Regions from separate parts of the Streptomyces sp. NPDC018026 genome, predicted to be linked through region 2. Evidence: riboswitches for the same ligand, from Rfam matches in the RefSeq annotation. Region 2 holds a riboswitch; the other holds the start of a gene.
The links. Region 2 has a riboswitch for glycine ahead of gcvP (aminomethyl-transferring glycine dehydrogenase). Riboswitches for the same ligand answer to the same signal wherever they lie in the genome.
Positions count from the first base shown of each region.

Region 1: linked by a shared signal. The riboswitch ahead of gcvT (glycine cleavage system aminomethyltransferase GcvT) and the one ahead of gcvP (aminomethyl-transferring glycine dehydrogenase) in region 2 are both predicted to bind glycine.

Region 1 covers NZ_JBIRFY010000006.1:40,778-49,974, reverse strand. Annotated here, with positions in the region: gene glyA (serine hydroxymethyltransferase) at 1-535, opposite strand, end outside; gene gcvH (glycine cleavage system protein GcvH) at 550-927, opposite strand; gene gcvT (glycine cleavage system aminomethyltransferase GcvT) at 1,093-2,226, opposite strand; glycine riboswitch at 2,382-2,475, opposite strand; gene ACH4D3_RS19955 (AAA family ATPase) at 2,653-3,321, shown strand; gene ACH4D3_RS19950 (enhanced serine sensitivity protein SseB) at 3,401-4,168, shown strand; gene ACH4D3_RS19945 (enhanced serine sensitivity protein SseB C-terminal domain-containing protein) at 4,337-5,134, shown strand; gene ACH4D3_RS19940 (ABC transporter permease) at 5,449-6,456, shown strand; gene ACH4D3_RS19935 (ABC transporter substrate-binding protein) at 6,528-8,330, shown strand; gene ACH4D3_RS19930 (ABC transporter permease) at 8,439-9,197, shown strand, end outside.
Region 2 covers NZ_JBIRFY010000008.1:390,849-400,045, reverse strand. Annotated here, with positions in the region: gene ACH4D3_RS26015 (DUF881 domain-containing protein) at 1-493, shown strand, start outside; gene ACH4D3_RS26010 (FHA domain-containing protein) at 642-1,493, shown strand; gene ACH4D3_RS26005 (MerR family transcriptional regulator) at 1,537-2,277, shown strand; gene ACH4D3_RS26000 (bifunctional nuclease family protein) at 2,362-2,835, shown strand; gene ACH4D3_RS25995 (MerR family transcriptional regulator) at 2,998-3,684, shown strand; gene ACH4D3_RS25990 (DNA polymerase IV) at 3,749-5,185, shown strand; gene ACH4D3_RS25985 (PRC-barrel domain-containing protein) at 5,101-5,478, opposite strand; glycine riboswitch at 5,629-5,724, shown strand; gene gcvP (aminomethyl-transferring glycine dehydrogenase) at 5,902-8,787, shown strand; gene ACH4D3_RS25975 (molybdopterin-binding protein) at 8,863-9,197, opposite strand, start outside.

The DNA.
Region 1 (9,197 bases), on a different contig from region 2:
GCGGGTAGGCCGACCAGCCCGCCACGATCAGCTTCGGCTTGGTCTCCTTGGCCAGGCGCTCCACCTCGGCCATGTCGACCTGGCCGTCGTCGCCGACGTGGTAGGGGACGACGTTGTAGAGCTTGCCGGAGAAGTTGATCTTCATGCCGTGGGTCAGGTGCCCGCCGTGGGCGAGGTTCAGACCCATGATCGTGTCGCCGGGCTTGAGCAGCGCGAACATCGCGGCCGCGTTGGCCTGGGCGCCCGAGTGCGGCTGCACGTTGGCGTGCTCGGCGCCGAAGAGCGCCTTGACCCGGTCGATGGCGATCTGCTCGATCACGTCGACGTGCTCGCAGCCGCCGTAGTAGCGGCGGCCGGGGTAGCCCTCGGCGTACTTGTTGGTGAGGACCGAGCCCTGGGCCTCCATGACCGCGACCGGGGCGAAGTTCTCCGAGGCGATCATCTCGAGGGTGGACTGCTGGCGGTCCAGCTCGGCGTCGACGGCGGCGGCGACGTCCGGGTCCAGCTCGTGCAGGGGTGTGTTCAGAAGCGACATGCGATCGTGACTCCTCAGGCGCCGGCGAAGGCGGTGTACTCGTCGGCGGAGAGCAGGTCGGCCGGCTCGTCCGTGACCTTCACCTTGAACAGCCAGCCGCCCTCGAAGGGGGCGCTGTTCACCAGCGACGGGTCGTTGACGACGTCCTCGTTGACCTCGGTGATCTCACCGGAGACGGGGGAGTACAGGTCGGAGACGGACTTGGTCGACTCCAGTTCGCCGCAGGTCTCGCCCGCGGTCACCGAGTCGCCGACCTCGGGGAGCTGGACGAAGACGACGTCACCGAGCGCGTTGGCCGCGTGCTCCGTGATGCCGACCGTCGAGACGCCGTCCTCGGCGCCCGACAGCCACTCGTGCTCCTTGCTGTAGCGCAGCTGCTGGGGGTTGCTCATGGCCTGAATTCTCCTGTACGCGAGGAAGTGGCTGGTGAAGGGGGTGGTGGGGCGGTACGTCACACGGGGCCGACGCCGCCGGGGACACCGGGGCCGACGCCGCCCAGTGTCCACCGGGGGCCGACGCCGCCCGGTGTCCACCGGGGGGCCGGTGTCGCCCAGTGTCTACTTCTGGCGCTTGTAGAACGGCAGCGCCACGACCTCGTACGGCTCGTGGCTGCCCCGGATGTCCACGCCGACGCCCTCGGTGCCCGGGGCCGCGTGCGCCGCGTCGACGTACGCCATGGCGATCGGCTTGCCCAGCGTCGGGGACGGGGCGCCGGAGGTGACCTCGCCGATCACCTCGCCACCCGCGACGACCTGATACCCGGAGCGCGGGACCCGGCGGCCCTCGGCGACCAGGCCGACCAGGACGCGGGGCGGGTTCTGCTCCGCCCGGGAAGCGGCCTCGGTCAGCGCGGCGCGCCCGACGAAGTCGCCCTCCTTCTCGAACTTCACCACCCGGCCCAGCCCGGCGTCGAACGGGGTCAGCGCGGTCGACAGCTCGTTGCCGTACAGCGGCATGCCCGCCTCCAGGCGGAGCGTGTCCCGGCAGGACAGGCCGCACGGGACCAGTCCGGCGCCCTCGCCCGCCTTGGTCAGCGCCTGCCACAGCTCGACGGCGTGCTCCGGCTTCACGAACAGCTCGAAGCCGTCCTCGCCGGTGTAGCCGGTGCGCGCGATCAGCGCCGGGACGCCGGCGACCGTGCCGGGCAGACCGGCGTAGTACTTCAGGCCGTCCAGGTCGGCGTCGGTGAGCGACGCGAGGATGCCCGGGGACTGAGGGCCCTGCACGGCGAGCAGCGCGTAGGCGTCGCGGTCGTCGCGCACCTCGGCGTCGAAGCCGCCCGCCCGCTCGGTCAGCGCGTCCAGCACGACCTGGGCGTTGGAGGCGTTGGCGACCACCATGTAGTGAGCAGACACGGCCGCGGTGTCGTCGAGCCGGTAGACGATCAGGTCGTCCAGGATGCCGCCGTCCTCGCGGCAGATCATGGTGTAGCGGGCCCGGCCCGGCTTCACGGTGCCGATGTTGCCGACCAGCGCGAAGTTCAGCAGCTCGGCCGCCTGCGGCCCGGTGACGGTGATCTCACCCATGTGCGACAGGTCGAAGAGACCGGCGCGGGTGCGCACCGCGACGTGCTCCTCGCGCTCGGAGCCGTAGCGCAGGGGCATGTCCCAGCCGGCGAAGTCGGTCATCGTCGCGCCCAGCGCGCGATGCGTGGCGTCGAGCGCGGTACGGCGCGGTTCGGTACTGCTCATCGGTCGGTCGTCTCCCAGGACAGGACGTGGCGAGGTCGGTCCTCCCCATCTGTCATCGGAACCTGAGAGGTTCGCCACGGCCACCGGAGTACGGCGATCAGGGCTTGCACCTTGGGTGGGACCGCCGTCGGGGGCGGTCCGCTTTTCAGATGTGCCTCGCCCGCGCGGTAACGGGGCCTGAGAGATTCAAGGGAGGGACTTGCTCCTTCGGCGCCCCGGCGCGGCCGGGGACTCTCCCGCGCGGATTCAAACGGCCGGTATGCAGTTGGCGCCGCCATCATTGCATGCCCGGGCGATCCGTGGCAGACCGTGATCTGTAACCGGCTTGTGGCAGTAAGCGAACGAAAACGCGAGACCCGCGCATTACCTTCTCTTTACACTCGACGGGGAGGTACTCGTGTACCGCCCCAGGGGAGGACGATCACGGTGAACAGGACCACGGCGTACGCCACGACCTCGGGACTCGCGCTGCCCAAGCAGCCGGCCGCCCCGGCCCCCGAGGCATGCGCCCCGCTGACCGCACCCGTCGTCCGCGACCTCAGAGACCGCGACGGCCGCAGCCCGCACGCCCTGCTCTTCGGACCCCGGGACCTGGTGGTGATCACCGGCCTGCCCGGCAGCGGCAAGTCCACGCTGATGCGGCGCACCGTGCGCGGCGGCCGCATCGACTCCCAGGACACCCGCGACCGCTGGGACCGCCGCATGCCGCGTCTCCTGCCGTACCCGCTCTACCGCCCCCTCGTCCGCCTCGCCCACTACGCCGGACTGCGCCGCGCGCTGCGCTCCGGCGAGGGCGTCGTCGTGCACGACTGCGGCACCCAGGCCTGGGTGCGCGGCTGGCTGGCCCGCGAGGCCCGGCGCCGGGACGGCACCCTGCACCTGCTGCTGCTCGACGTCGCCCCCGGCGAGGCCCTGGCAGGCCAGCGCGAGCGCGGCCGGGGCGTGTCGCGGTACGCGTTCCTGCGGCACCGCGCGGCCAACTCCCGCCTGCTGCGCGCGGTGACCGAGGGCACGCTGCCCGCGGGCTGCTCCTCGGCGGTCGTCCTCGACCGGGCGGCGGCCGACACCCTGCGGCGGATCGCCTTCACGGGGTGACGCACGGTAGGGCCCCGGGGCCGAACGGGTTAGCCTTTCAGCCACGAACGGCGGTACCAGGCAGGCGGTAGGTAGGCAGATGGACTTCCCGGCACAGACGCACCCCCACCCGCACGGCGGATGGCCAGGCAACGAGCTGGAGGAGGTGCTGTCCGCCTCCCTCGGCATCCCGGCGGCCGGCGGCCGGATCGTGGAGGTCCTCGGCCGCAGCTTCCTGTGGATCCCGCTGCCGAACGGCGGCGGCCCGCACAGCGGCCCCCTCGACCTGCCGTCGCTGGAGATCGACGGCCAGGCCTACGTGCCGGTGTTCAGCTCGGAGGAGCAGCTGCGCCAGGTCGCGGGCGCGCACATGGCGTACACCGTCGCCCCCGCCGCGGAGTTCGCCCGCGGCCTGCCCCCGCAGGTCGGCATCGCGGTGAACCCGGAGGGCGTGGTCGGCATCCCGCTGCCGCCGCCCGCCGTGGCCGAGCTGTGCCGGGCCGGGCGCACCCCGCTGGACGGGCCCTCCTCCGGCGGCCGGGTCCGCCTCTTCGAGCCGGACTGGCAGGACGACCCGGTGGACTTCCTGGCCGCGGCCTCCGCCGAGTTCGCCGCCACCGGCGTCGTACGCAGCGCGCGCCGCTGCCTGGCCGCCGTCGAGACCGCCGACCCGGTCCTGTTCGTCGGCGTCGAACTGACCCACTGGGAGGACGACGCCCGCACCCTCCCCCTGGACGCCCTCGGCCGAGCCCTCGCCAAGTCCCCCCTGAAGTACCAGGTCAACCTGGTCCTCCTGGAAGCGGCCCAGGACCCGGTCTGCGACTGGATGCGGGAGAAGGTCAGGCCCTTCTACAACGGTGACTTGTAAACACCGGTATGGGAAACGCCGTCAGGGGCGCGGGGAACTGCGCGACAAGCCACGACGGCGCCGCAGCCGAACAAGGACCGCACACCCCGAGCTCCAGACCTCCCCCGCACCCGGCGGAGCCTTAAGCTGGTCCCAACACCGGGGGAACTTCTCGAAGGGGCGATACGCGTGAGCGCCAGCGGCACCACGACCGGACAGGTCGAGCACATGCTGCGCCAGGTGACGCCCGGGCGCTACGACGCCTACGAGGCCCTGCTGCGCGCCCTCGCCACCCCCACTTCCGGCCAGGTCTGGATGCTGCTGTGGCACGGCCAGGCCGGCTCCCCGGACGCCCAGTACGGGAACATGGAGATCGAGGGCTACGGCTACGCGCCCTGCGTGACCTCCGCCCAGGAGCTCTCGGCCAGCGGCTGGAACCGGTCGTACGAAGTGGTCGACGGCCTGGAGGTGGCCCGCGCCCTGTACCCGGACCACTACGGCCTGTGGCTCAATCCGCACGCCCCCGGCGGCGGCGTCGGCATCCCCTGGCTCGACCTGCGCCGCATCGCCTCCGGCCTGGACCGTCAGCCCGCCGGGCCGCTGCGGCTGTCCGAACCGGCCATCGAGATCCCCCAGTTCTACGCCCTGCTCGCGCAGAACGCCCACCGCACCCCGGCGGTCCGCGCGCTGCGCCGCGCCTGGGTGCAGCCCGCGCTGGGCGCGCCGTACCTCGCCATCGGCCTGGACGTGTACGACACCTCCCCGCCGGCCGTCGACGCGGTGCGCGCCATGATGCAGCAGTCCGTCGGCGCGGTGCCGGACGGGCTGCCGGTGTCGACGGTGGCGATGACCGACACCGACGACCCGGTCGCGCTGTGGCTGCGCGCCAACGCGCGCCCGTTCTACGACCGCGAGGCCCACGCTCCGGCCCCCGCCCAGGCGCCGGCGGGCGGGTACGGATACCCTCCGGCCGGTAGCCGGTACTGACGGCGGCGGGGTCGGTCCTCCGGTCGGCAGAGGCGATCTTCGCGCGTAGATGACGACGCAAAGCGCCACCTTGTCCCCGATGTCCCAACTCGCCCGTGTCCGGCCCCCGTTACCCACTGTCCGGATAACGGAACACCTCAAACAGCATCACGGTTGCGCATCCATTCCCCGTCAAGTCTGGCTACAGATCGCCAAAGCGTTGAAGACTCCCGCAACAAGGGGTGGATGCTCGCCTCTTTGTACGACGGACTGATCACGCCGCTACAGCGGCAAGTGCGGGCCGGCTACCGCCGGTTGAGAGGGGTCCCTGCCAGATGACGGCACCATTGCACGAGCCGACCGCGGAAGCGGCCCCGAGTGCGGCAGAGGAAGCGGCGGTTGCCGGCGCCGAGGCCAAGTCGGTACAAGGGCGCTCCCTGGGCCGGATCGCCTGGGAGCGCCTGAAGCGGGACAAGCTGGCCCTCGCGGGCGGCATCGTCGTGCTGGTCCTCGTCGTGGTCGCCGTGTTCGCGCCCTTGATCACCTCGCTCTACGGGCAGGACCCCAACGCGTACAACGAGGACATGATCGACCCGCTGTTCGGTACCCCCACGGGTTCCCTGGGCGGCCTCGGCGGCGAGCACTGGCTCGGCGTGGAGCCGGTCAACGGCCGCGACATCTTCGCCCGCATCGTCCACGGCGCCCGGATCTCGCTGCTGGTCGGCTTCCTGTCCGCGATGGTGGCCGTGGTCCTCGGCACCGTCCTCGGTGTCCTCGCGGGCTTCTTCGGCGGCTGGGTCGACTCCCTCATCTGCCGGATCATGGACGGCCTGCTGGCCTTCCCGCAGCTGCTCTTCATCATCGCCCTGGTCTCCGTCATGCCGGACAACATGCTCGGACTGAGCGGCACGGGCGTGCGCCTGCTCATGATGATCGTGGTCATCGGCTTCTTCGGCTGGCCCTACATCGGTCGCGTGGTCCGCGGTCAGACACTCTCGATGCGCGAACGGGAGTACGTCGAGGCGGCCCGGTCGCTGGGGGCCGGACGGTTCTACATCCTCTTCAAGGAACTGCTGCCCAACCTGGTGGCGCCGATCATCGTGTACACGACGATGATGATCCCCACCAACATCCTCACCGAGGCGGCGCTCAGCTTCCTGGGTGTGGGCGTCAAGCCGCCCACGTCGTCGTGGGGGCAGATGCTCTCGAGCGCGATCGACTACTACAAGTCGGACCCCATGTACATGGTGGTCCCCGGTGTGGCGATCTTCATCACCGTTCTTGCCTTCAACCTCTTCGGTGACGGCGTGCGCGACGCGCTGGACCCGAAGGGGTCCCGCTGACCCTGCCGTACCGCAAAGCGACCCGTGGCACCTGCACGGGGTCTCTCATCTAATCCGGAGGATCCGAGATCGTGACTACCCAACGCACCTCAGGGCGGCGCAAGCAGGCTTTGGCCGCTGCCGCAGTGGTCGCCGCGCTGCTGACCACGGCGGCGTGCGGCGGAGGCGGCGACGACGACAGCGGCGGCGGTTCGAAGAACGGCGCGGCCGGCTACGACGCAGCCAACAACAAGGTCGCCCAGGCCTCCGAGGCCAAGAAGGGCGGCACGCTGAAGTTCGCCAGCACGCAGGACGCCGACTCGTGGGACACCACGCGCGGCTACTACGGCTTCATGTGGGACTTCTCCCGCTACTACAGCCGCCAGCTGGTCACGAACAAGACCGAGCCGGGTGCCGCCGGCGCCGAGACCACCCCCGACCTCGCCACCGACGTCGCCAAGGTCTCGGACGACGGCAAGACCTACACGTACACCCTGCGTGACGACGTCACCTGGGAGGACGGCAAGCCGATCACCTCCAAGGACGTCAAGTACGGCATCGAGCGCGTCTGGGCGCAGGACGTGCTGTCCGGCGGCCCGACGTACCTCAAGGAGGTGCTCGACCCCGAGGGCGAGTACAAGGGCCCGTACAAGGACACGTCCAAGGACAAGCTCGGTCTGAAGGCGATCGAGACGCCGGACGACAAGACCATCGTCTTCCACCTGCCGCAGGCCAACTCGGACTTCGAGGAGATGCTCGCGCTGACCTCGGCGTCCCCGGTCCGCCAGGACAAGGACACCAAGTCCAAGTACGGCCTGCACCCGTTCTCCTCGGGCCCGTACAAGTTCGAGTCCTACAACCCCGGCAAGGACCTGACCCTGGTCCGCAACACCGAGTGGAAGCAGAGCTCGGACCCGGTCCGCAAGGCGTACCCGGACAAGATCACGATCAAGTTCTTCACCAACGCCAACGACATGGACGCCCGCCTCATCGCCGGCGACTACGACATCGACCTGGCGCAGACCGGTCTGTCCCCGCAGGGCCGCACCACCGCCCTGAAGGAGCACAAGGCCAACCTGGACAACCCGGTCTCGGGTTACATCCGGTACGCAGCGTTCCCGCAGAACGTGAAGCCGTTCGACAACATCCACTGCCGCAAGGCCGTGCTCTACGGGGCCGACCACGTCTCCCTGCAGACCGCGCGCGGCGGCCCGGTCGCCGGCGGCGACATCGGCACCAACATGCTGCCGCCCGCCGTCCCGGGCTCCGAGGGTCAGAAGTACGACCCGTACGAGATGGCCGGTGCCAACAAGAAGGGCAACGTCGAGAAGGCCAAGGAAGAGCTGAAGGCCTGCAACAAGCCGAACGGCTTCAAGACCACCATCGCGGTCCGCAACAACAAGCCGGTCGAGGTCGCCACCGCCGAGTCCCTCCAGGCCTCGCTGAAGAAGGTCGGCATCGACGTCGAGATCGACCAGTACGACGGCTCGCAGTACGCCAGCGTCATCGGTAGCCCCACCAACGTGCAGAAGAAGGGCTACGGCATCATCATCATGGGCTGGGGCCCGGACTTCCCGTCCGTGCAGGGCTACGGTCTGCCGCTGTGGCACAGCGACTACATCCTCGACAGCGCGAACAACAACTTCGCGATGATCGACGACCCGAAGATCGACGGTCTCTTCGCCGACTACCTGACCGCGAAGGACGACGCGGGCAAGAAGCAGATCGCCACGGAGATCAACCACAAGGTGATGGAGGGCGCGTACTACCTGCCCTTCGTCTTCGAGAAGTTCATCAACTGGCGCTCCAGCAACATCGCGAACGTGTACACCACCGACGCCTACAGCGGTATGTACGACTTCGTGAACATCGGTCTGAAGAACCCCAAGAAGTAACCGGTACACCCGCCGTACGGCACGAAAGGCAGGTGAAGGCCGGCGCGGCGTGACCGCGGGCCGCCGGACAATCTCCGGCGGCCCGCGGGACGCAGCGGGCCGCAACCCGTGCTCGCTTACCTCATCAGGCGGCTGTTCGCCGCCGCAGTGATGCTCGTGGTCATCATCCTGGTGGTCTTCTGCATCTTCTTCCTCGTCCCCAAGTGGGCCGGGGTCGACATCGCCCTGAACTTCGTCGGCAAGCAGGCGGACCCCGCCGCCGTCGAGGGTGTGCGGGAGAAGCTGGGTCTGGGCGACCCGGTCCTCGTCCAGGCCTGGGAGTTCTTCAAGGGCATCTTCGCGGGTCGCACCTACGCGGCCGGCGGCGACGTGACCCAATGCGCCGCGCCCTGCTTCGGCTACTCCTTCAAGACCGAGCAGTCGGTCTGGCCGGTGCTGACCGAGCGTTTCCCGGTGACCCTGGCTCTCGCGCTGGGTGCCGCCGTGCTGTGGCTGATCTTCGGCGTGGCCGCCGGTGTGCTCTCCGCCCTCAAGCGCGGCACGCTGTGGGACCGCGGCGCGATGGTCGTCGCCCTGGCGGGTGTCTCCCTCCCCATCTACTTCACCGGTCTGCTGAGCCTGGCGATCTTCTCCTACGGCCTCGGCTGGATCGACGGTGAGTTCGTACCGCTCGAGGACAGCCTCACCGGATGGCTCGGCGGCATGATCCTGCCCTGGATCACCCTGGCCTTCCTGTACGCCGCGATGTACGCCCGGATCACCCGCGCCACCATGCTGGAGATCCTCGGCGAGGACTACATCCGCACCGCGCGGGCCAAGGGACTCAAGGAACAGGTCGTCATCAGCAAGCACGCGATGCGATCGACC
Region 2 (9,197 bases):
CGAGAAGCAGCGCGACGAGCTGGAGAACAGCTCCGACCAGGCGGAGGAGGCCCGCAAGCAGACGCTCGAGAAGGAGCGGCAACTGGGCATCCTCGCGGGCACCGTGGCCGCGCAGGGGCCCGGCATCACGGTGACCATCGAGGACACGAAGGGGACGGTCGAGGCGGACATGCTGCTCGACGCCATCCAGGAGCTGCGCGCGGCGGGTGCGGAGGCGATCCAGGTGAACGGCGTACGGGTGGTGGCCGGCACGTATTTCGCGGACGCCGACAACTCTGTCTCCGTCGACGGGAACAAGATCAACGCGCCGTATCGTTTCCAGGTCATCGGCAAGCCGCAGGACCTCGAACCGGCTCTCAACATTCCTGGAGGAGTGGTGCAGACTCTGGAGAAGGAACAGGCCACCGTTACTGTTGAGCGGTCGAGCAAGATCGTCGTGGACGCCTTGCGAGCGGCGGAGCGGCCTGACTACGCTCGGTCGTCCTCCCAGTGAACCGGCGGTGCATGGAGGGCGTCCGGCGAGGGCATGAGGTTGCGGGGGGTCGGCGCACCGATTGGGTGGTGCGTGGTGGAAACTGTCTGGTGGAGACGGACGTTGTGAAGGTGTCCGGGTCGGCCAGTGCGTTCAGTAAGGGTTCGTCCTGCCCCACGGGCGGGTCTGTTTCGGTCAAGGGGAATCGCCCGTGAAGTTGTTTGCGAAGTTGTTCGGCAAGAGCGCGCGAGAGGGCAGCGGCGACAACGCGACCGCCCGCCATCGCGCACAGCCCGACGCGGAGGGCCGGCGCCCGATGTACCGGGACCAGGTGGGTGGTCCGGGCGCGCCGTCTGTTGACCCTGCTCAGTCCGGCGGCATAGGTTTCGGCCAGCCCTCGGCCCCGGGTGCGGGTGGAGGGTTCACCCCCGACCCGTACGCGTCGAACGCCCCGGCGGGGCAGTCGCGGCAGGAGGATCCGTCCATGTCGGCCCTGGTCTGTACGAGGTGCGGCAACCGCAACGCGGAGAACAGCCGTTTCTGCTCCAACTGCGGCGCTCCGCTGCGGCCCGGCGCGGTCCCGGAGCGTGCGTCCGAGACGACCTCCACGATCTCCATCTCCGGTCTGGAGGCCTACGACGCCGAGGTCACCGGCCAGACGGCGATGCCGGCGCTCTCTCCCGAGGCGCAGGCGGCCGTGGACGCGCTGCCGCTGGGCTCCGCCCTCCTGGTCGTGCGCCGCGGTCCGAACTCGGGCAGCCGCTTCCTGCTCGACGGCGAGCTGACCACCGCCGGCCGTCACCCGCAGAGCGACATCTTCCTGGACGACGTGACGGTCTCGCGCCGGCACGTGGAGTTCCGCCGCAGCCCGGACGGGTCGTTCACGGTCGCCGACGTCGGCAGCCTGAACGGCACCTATGTCAACCGGGAGCGCATCGACCAGGTCGCCCTGTCGAACGGTGACGAGGTGCAGATCGGCAAGTACCGGCTGGTGTTCTACGCGAGCCAGCGGGGTTACTGACCCGCCCCCGGGCCTGCGCCCGGGGAACCTCCAGGGAAGGTCCATGTTTCAAACACCGAGCGGCGGTGCCGGGCAAGGCGCCGCCGCCACGGACAGTGGGCTGATGAGCATCGGCGCAGTGCTGAACGCGCTGCGTGACGAGTTCCCCGACATCACCATCTCCAAGATCCGTTTCCTGGAGTCGGAGGGCCTCGTCGAGCCGCGGCGGACCCCGGCCGGGTATCGCAAGTTCGGCGCGCACGACGTCGAGCGGCTCGGCCAGGTGCTGCGCATGCAGCGGGACCACTACCTGCCGCTCAAGGTGATCCGTGAGCACCTGGACGCCGTGGAGCGCGGCGAGGCCGTGGCGCTGCCGCGGGTCGGCCGGCAGCGGGACGGGGAGGCGGCCGCGCCCGAGCCCGCCGAGAGCCCGACGGTGGCCCGGATCGGGCGGGACGAGCTGCTGGCCACGGCCGGGATCGGCGAGCAGGAGCTGAAGGAGTGGGAGTCGTACGGGCTCCTCGCTCCGCTGCCCGACGGGGCGTACGACGCCGAGGCGGTCACCGTGGCGTCGCTGGTGGTGCAGCTGGGGCGGTTCGGGATCGAGCCGCGGCACCTGCGGGTGATGAAGGCCGCCGCCGACCGCGAGGCCGGGCTCGTGGATCAGGTGGTGGCTCCGCTGAAGCGCCACCGCAACCCGCAGACCAGGGCACACGCAGAAGCCCGCACCAAGGAGCTGGCGGGACTCGCGGTGAAGCTGCACGCGGCGCTGGTGCAGACCGCTCTGGGCGTGCGGCTGCCCTGAAACGGGCGGACCGGCGACCCGGATCGCCCACCCCGATCCCGGCCCGACTACCCAAACGTCCCGGGCACGGCCTAGGGTTGCTGTGTGAACGAGCTCGATGTCGTAGGTGTCCGGGTCGAGATGCCCTCCAACCAGCCGATCGTGCTGCTGCGCGAGGTGGGCGGCGACCGTTACCTTCCCATCTGGATCGGACCGGGGGAGGCGACGGCGATCGCCTTCGCCCAGCAGGGCATGGCTCCCGCACGGCCGCTGACCCACGACCTCTTCAAGGACGTGCTGGAAGCCGTCGGCCAGGAGCTCTCCGAAGTACGCATCACCGACCTGCGCGACGGGGTCTTCTACGCCGAGCTGGTCTTCGCGAGCGGGGTCGAGGTCAGCGCCAGGCCGTCCGACGCCATAGCGCTGGCATTGCGCACCGGTACGCCGATCTACGGCAGCGACACGGTCCTCGACGACGCCGGTATCGCCATTCCGGACGAGCAGGAGGACGAGGTGGAGAAGTTCCGCGAGTTCCTCGACCAGATCTCGCCCGAGGACTTCGGGACCAGCAATCAGTGAGACGCGGGCCCGTCCGGGCACATCCGGCTAGCCTTTCCCGGGATCGGACACGGGAAACCACTCGTAGGGTGATTATCACTCGGCGTGCCGAGTGTGGCGATCGTTGACGCACCCTTGGTGACTGCCTACCTTCGAGGAGGCAGGTCAAGGACGGAGGTCGGCGTGAGAATCAGCGGCGACGGTACGGTTGGGGGTGGCCCCGGGCACAGCCTCGGGGCAGGCGGTCCGTACCCTCCCCCGGGCTCCCGGCTTCGCGCAGGCGCGGGCCACGCCCAGCACGGTGTTGCGGCCGATCCCGGTCCGCAGCGACCGGCAGCCGTGCCGACCAGCGGAGGGGCGACGTCCATGGCGTCCGAGCAGATCGGCTACCGAGGGCCGACGGCCTGCGCGGCCGCCGGCATCACCTACCGGCAACTCGACTACTGGGCCCGCACCGGCCTCGTCGAGCCCAGCGTACGGCCCGCGCACGGTTCCGGGACGCAGCGGCTGTACAGCTTCCGCGACGTGGTCGTGCTGAAGATCGTCAAACGCTTCCTCGACACCGGTGTGTCCCTGCAGAACATCCGCACCGCCGTCCAGCACCTCGGGGAGCGCGGCTTTCGCGACCTGGAGCGGATGACGCTGATGAGCGACGGCGCCACCGTCTACGAGTGCACCTCGCCCGAGGAGGTGCACGCCCTGCTCCAGGGCGGGCAGGGCATCTTCGGGATCGCCGTCGGCGTGGTGTGGCGGGACGTGGAGAGCGCGCTGTCCCAGCTGCACGGCGAGCGGATCGACACGGGGGAGACGCTGGTCGGGCACAATCCGGCCGACGAACTGGCCCGGCGGCGGAACAACCGGGCGGTCTGACCCCGCCGCGCCCCGGAGCCGTTCGGTGAGGGCATTGTCAGTGGCGTAGGGCAGCATCGGAGATGTGAGAACCGCGCCCACGATCCTGCATCTCGACATGGACGCCTTCTTCGCCTCGGTGGAGCAGGCGTCCAAGCCGAGCCTGCGCGGGAAGGCCGTCGTGGTGGGCGGCCTCGGACCGCGCGGTGTGGTCGCCACCTGCTCGTACGAGGCGCGGGTGTTCGGGGTGCACTCCGCGATGCCGATGGGCCAGGCCCGCCGGCTCGCGCCGCACGCGGCCTACCTCGTGCCGCGCTTCGAGCTCTACCGGTCGATCAGCGAGCAGGTGATGCGGCTGCTGCGGGAGCTGTCGCCGCTGGTGGAGCCGCTGAGCCTGGACGAGGCCTTCGTGGACCTGGACGCCGGCGGGGCGGCCCGGGACGCGGAGTCGGCGCGAGTGGCCGGGGCGAAGCTGCGCACGGACATCCGCACCGTCACCGGCCTCACCGGATCCGTGGGCCTCGCCGCCTCCAAGATGCTCGCCAAGATCGCCTCGGAGGCGGCCAAGCCCGACGGACTGGTGCTCATCCCGCCGGGGACCGAGCGGGCCATGCTGGCGCCGATGACGGTGCGGACGCTGCCCGGGGTGGGACCGGCCACGGGAGACCATCTGCGGCGGGCGGGGATCACCACGGTCGGCGAGATCGCCGAGGCGGGCGAGGACGAGCTGGTGCGGCTGCTGGGCAAGGCGCACGGCCACGCGCTGTACGCCATGGCGCTGGCGCGGGACGAGCGTCCGGTGGTGGCCGAGCGGGAGACCAAGTCGGTGTCCGTGGAGGACACCTACGACGTGGACATCCACGACCGGGTGCGGGTCGGCGTCGAGGTGGCGCGGCTGGCGGAGCGCTGTGTGCGGCGGCTGCGCGCCGCCGGCCTGTCCGGGCGGACCATCGTGCTCAAGGTGCGCAGATACGACTTCTCCACGCTCACGCGCTCCGAGACCCTGCGCGGTCCCACCGACGATCCCGCGGTGGTGCGGGAGGCGGCCGCCAGACTGCTGGACTCGGTGGACACCACGGGCGGCGTGCGGCTGCTCGGGGTGGGGGTCAGCGGGCTCGCCGACTACACGCAGGAGGACCTGTTCGCGCAGGCGGCGGGGGACCGGGCGGAGGAACCGGCCGAGGAGCCCGGGACCGAGCCCGCCGAGGAGCACAGCGCCTCGCCCGCCGAGCGCCGGTGGCCGTCGGGGCACGATGTGCGGCACACGGAGCTGGGGCACGGCTGGGTCCAGGGCAGCGGTCTGGGGCGGGTCACCGTGCGCTTCGAGACGCCGTACTCGGAGGTCGGGCGGGTGCGGACCTTCCCGGTGGACGACCCGGAGCTGACACCGGCGGATCCGCTGCCGCTGGTCGCCGGCACGGAGGGCGGCGAGGGCGGTCAGCCGTCGTCGTTGCCCGTGCCGGCCAGCTTGCCGAAGTCGTGGTCGGGAGGCGGGGGAGCGGCCGATACGTCCAGCCCGTAGTGGTGGTAGAGCTGGAGTTCCTGTTCCGGCGAGAGGTGGCGGCCGACGCCGAAGTCGGGCGCCTCCTTGATCAGCCCCCGGTCGAAGGGCACCCGCAGGGTGCCGTCGACCAGCTCGCTGGGCTCCAGCGGGACGAAGGCGTCCCTGCTGAAGAGACCGGTTCGTATCGCCGCCCACTCGGGGACGCCGGTGGCATCGTCGAGGTAGACCTCGTCCACGGTGCCGATCCTGGTGCCGTCGCGGTCGAACGCCTTGCGGCCGATCAGGTTCCGCGGATCGATGTCAGTACGCACGGGGCCCTCCACTTGATCGCACCACTGGGCCGGACTGGGGTCGCACACCAGCCGCCTAATCATCCGTAAGTACTACAAAAGAGCACAAGTGCCCGGTCGGCCACTCGAAGTCCGTGCCGCGACCTCGCTGGTACGCTGGCAAACGGCTGCTGACCCCGCGCGGGAGAGTCCTCCGGACACCACCGGAGGCGCCGAAGGAGCAAATCCTCCCCGGAATCTCTCAGGCTCACGTACCGCACGGACGAGGTCACTCTGGAAAGCAGGGCGGGTGTCGACGGCTTCCGCTCTCACCGACGGTGAAAGCCGGGAGAGCCCCAGGGCTCACCCGGTGAAGCTCTCAGGTTGAGATGACAGAGGGGGAGGCCGTCCGGGTACCCGCGCCGTGGTGCCCCTCGAAGGTCGTCAGACCAGGAGGCCTCCGCAATGACCGCCCATCGCACTCCGCTCTCCGAACTCGAACAGGCCATGCCCTTCGAGCAGCGCCACATCGGCCCCGACCACGAGGCCCGGGCCAAGATGCTCGCGCAGGTCGGTTACGGTTCGCTCGACGAACTGACGGCCGCCGCGGTGCCGGATGTGATCAAGAACGCCGACGCGCTGGACCTGCCGGGCGCGCGCTCCGAGGCCGAGGTGCTGGCCGAGCTTCGCTCGCTCGCCGACCGCAACCAGGTCCTCGACTCCATGATCGGCCTCGGCTACTACGGCACCTTCACCCCGCCGGTGATCCTGCGCAACGTCATGGAGAACCCGTCCTGGTACACGGCGTACACGCCCTACCAGCCGGAGATCTCCCAGGGCCGTCTCGAAGCGCTGCTGAACTTCCAGACGATGGTCGCCGAGCTGACCGGCCTGCCCACCTCCGGCGCCTCGCTGCTCGACGAGGGCACCGCCGCCGCCGAGGCGATGGCCCTCTCCCGGCGCATGGGCAAGAACAAGAAGGGCCTCTTCCTGGTCGACGCGGACGCGCTGCCGCAGACCGTCGCCGTGATACGGACCCGCGCCGAGCCGACCGGCGTCGAGGTCGTCGTCGCCGACCTGAGCGAGGGCATCCCGGCCGAGGTCGCCGAGAGGGAGATCAACGGCGTCCTGATCCAGTACCCGGGTGCCTCCGGAGCCGTCCGCGACATCCAGCCGGTGATCGACCGGGCGCACGAGCTCGGCGCCCTCGTCACCGTCGCCGCCGACCTGCTCGCCCTCACGCTCCTCACCTCCCCCGGCGAGCTGGGCGCGGACATCGCCGTGGGCACCACCCAGCGATTCGGCGTGCCGATGGGCTTCGGCGGACCGCACGCCGGTTACATGGCCGTGCACGAGAAGTTCGCCCGCAGCCTCCCCGGCCGCCTGGTCGGCGTCTCCGTGGACGCCGACGGCAACAAGGCCTACCGCCTGGCCCTGCAGACCCGCGAGCAGCACATCCGCCGCGAGAAGGCCACCAGCAACATCTGCACCGCGCAGGTGCTGCTCGCCGTCATGGCCGGTATGTACGCCGTCTACCACGGCCCCGAGGGCCTGCGGGCCATCGCCCGCCGCACCCACCGGTACGCCACCATCACCGCCGCCGGCCTCGCCGCGGGCGGCGTCGAGATCGTCCACGGCGCCTACTTCGACACCGTCACCGCGCGGGTGCCCGGCCGGGCCGGCGCGATCGTGCACGCCGCCCGCGAGAACGGCATCAACCTGCGGCTCGTCGACGCCGACCACGTGTCCTTCGCCTGCGACGAGACCACCACGCGCGCCCAGGTCGGCGGCGTGTGGCACGCCTTCGGCGTCGAGGGCGACATCGAGTCGCTGGACGCGGAGGCCGGGGAGACGCTGCCCGAGGCGCTGCTGCGCACCGACGACTTCCTGACCCACCCCGTCTTCCACCAGCACCGCTCCGAGACCGCGATGCTGCGCTACCTGCGCCGCCTCGCCGACCGGGACTACGCGCTGGACCGCGGCATGATCCCGCTGGGCTCCTGCACCATGAAGCTCAACGCGACCACCGAGATGGAGCCGGTCACCTGGCCCGAGTTCGGCGCGCTGCACCCCTTCGCGCCCGCCGAGCAGGCGCAGGGCTACCTCACCCTCATCCGTGAGCTGGAGGAGCGGCTGGCCGAGGTCACCGGGTACGACAAGGTCTCGCTCCAGCCCAACGCCGGGTCGCAGGGCGAGTTCGCCGGACTGCTCGCCGTGCGCGGCTACCACCGCGCCAACGGCGACGAGCAGCGCACCGTCTGCCTCATCCCGTCCTCCGCGCACGGCACCAACGCCGCCAGCGCCGTGATGGCCGGCATGAAGGTCGTCGTCGTCAAGACCGCCGAGGACGGCGAGATCGACGTCGAGGACCTGCGGGCCAAGATCGAGAAGCACCGCGACGAGCTGGCCGTGCTGATGATCACCTACCCGTCCACGCACGGCGTGTTCGAGGAGCACGTGGCCGACATCTGCGCGCAGGTGCACGACGCGGGCGGCCAGGTCTACGTCGACGGAGCCAACCTCAACGCCCTGGTCGGCCTCGCCAAGCCCGGCCACTTCGGCGGCGACGTCTCCCACCTGAACCTGCACAAGACCTTCTGCATCCCGCACGGCGGCGGCGGTCCCGGCGTCGGCCCCGTGGGCGTGCGGTCGCACCTGGCGCCGTACCTGCCCAACCACCCGCTGCAGCCCGCGGCCGGGCCGCAGACGGGCGTCGGCCCGATCTCGGCGGCGCCGTGGGGCTCGGCCGGCATCCTGCCGATCTCCTGGTCCTACGTCCGGCTGATGGGCGGCGAGGGCCTCAAGCGCGCCACCCAGGTCGCCGTGCTGTCCGCCAACTACATCGCCAAGCGCCTGGAGCCGCACTTCCCGGTGCTCTACAACGGCCCCGGCGGGCTGGTCGCGCACGAGTGCATCATCGACCTGCGCCCGCTGACCAAGGCCACCGGCGTGAGCGTCGACGACGTCGCCAAGCGGCTGATCGACTACGGCTTCCACGCGCCGACGATGTCCTTCCCGGTGGCCGGCACGCTGATGATCGAGCCGACCGAGTCCGAGGACCTGGCCGAGCTGGACCGGTTCTGCGAGGCGATGATCGCCATCCGCGCGGAGATCGAGAAGGTCGGCTCCGGCGCCTGGCCCGCCGACGACAACCCGCTGCGCGGCGCCCCGCACACCGCGGACGCGCTCGGCGGTGAGTGGGACCACGCGTACACACGCGAGGAGGCCGTCTTCCCGGCCGGCGTGTCCGCCGCCGACAAGTACTGGCCGCCGGTGCGCCGCATCGACCAGGCCTACGGCGACCGGAACCTGGTCTGCTCCTGCCCGCCGCTGGACGCGTACGAGGACTGAGTCCCGCCAGGAAAGTCAGAGAGGTCCCGTCCGGGCCGCGGTGCCCGGACGGGGCCTCTCGGCGTCTCAGGCGTCTCAGGGAGTGGCGAGCGACACCTCCGTCGACTTGACCAGCGCGACGACGGGAGCGCCCACGGACAGTCCCAGGTCGTCGGCGGCCTGCCGGGTGACGGCCGCGGTCAGCTCGGCACCCTCGACGGCGACCGCGACGGTGGCCATCGCGGCACCGGTGGTCAGGGCGGTGACGGTGCCCGGCAGCCGGTTGCGGATGGACAGCCCCTCCACGCGCCCGGTGGCAAGGGCCACCTCGGTGGACTTCACGAGGGCCCGCACGGCGGTGCCGGGGGCGAGCGCCAGGTCCTCGGCGGACTCCCGGGTGATGGCCGCGGTGAGGTCCTGGCCGCCGGAGA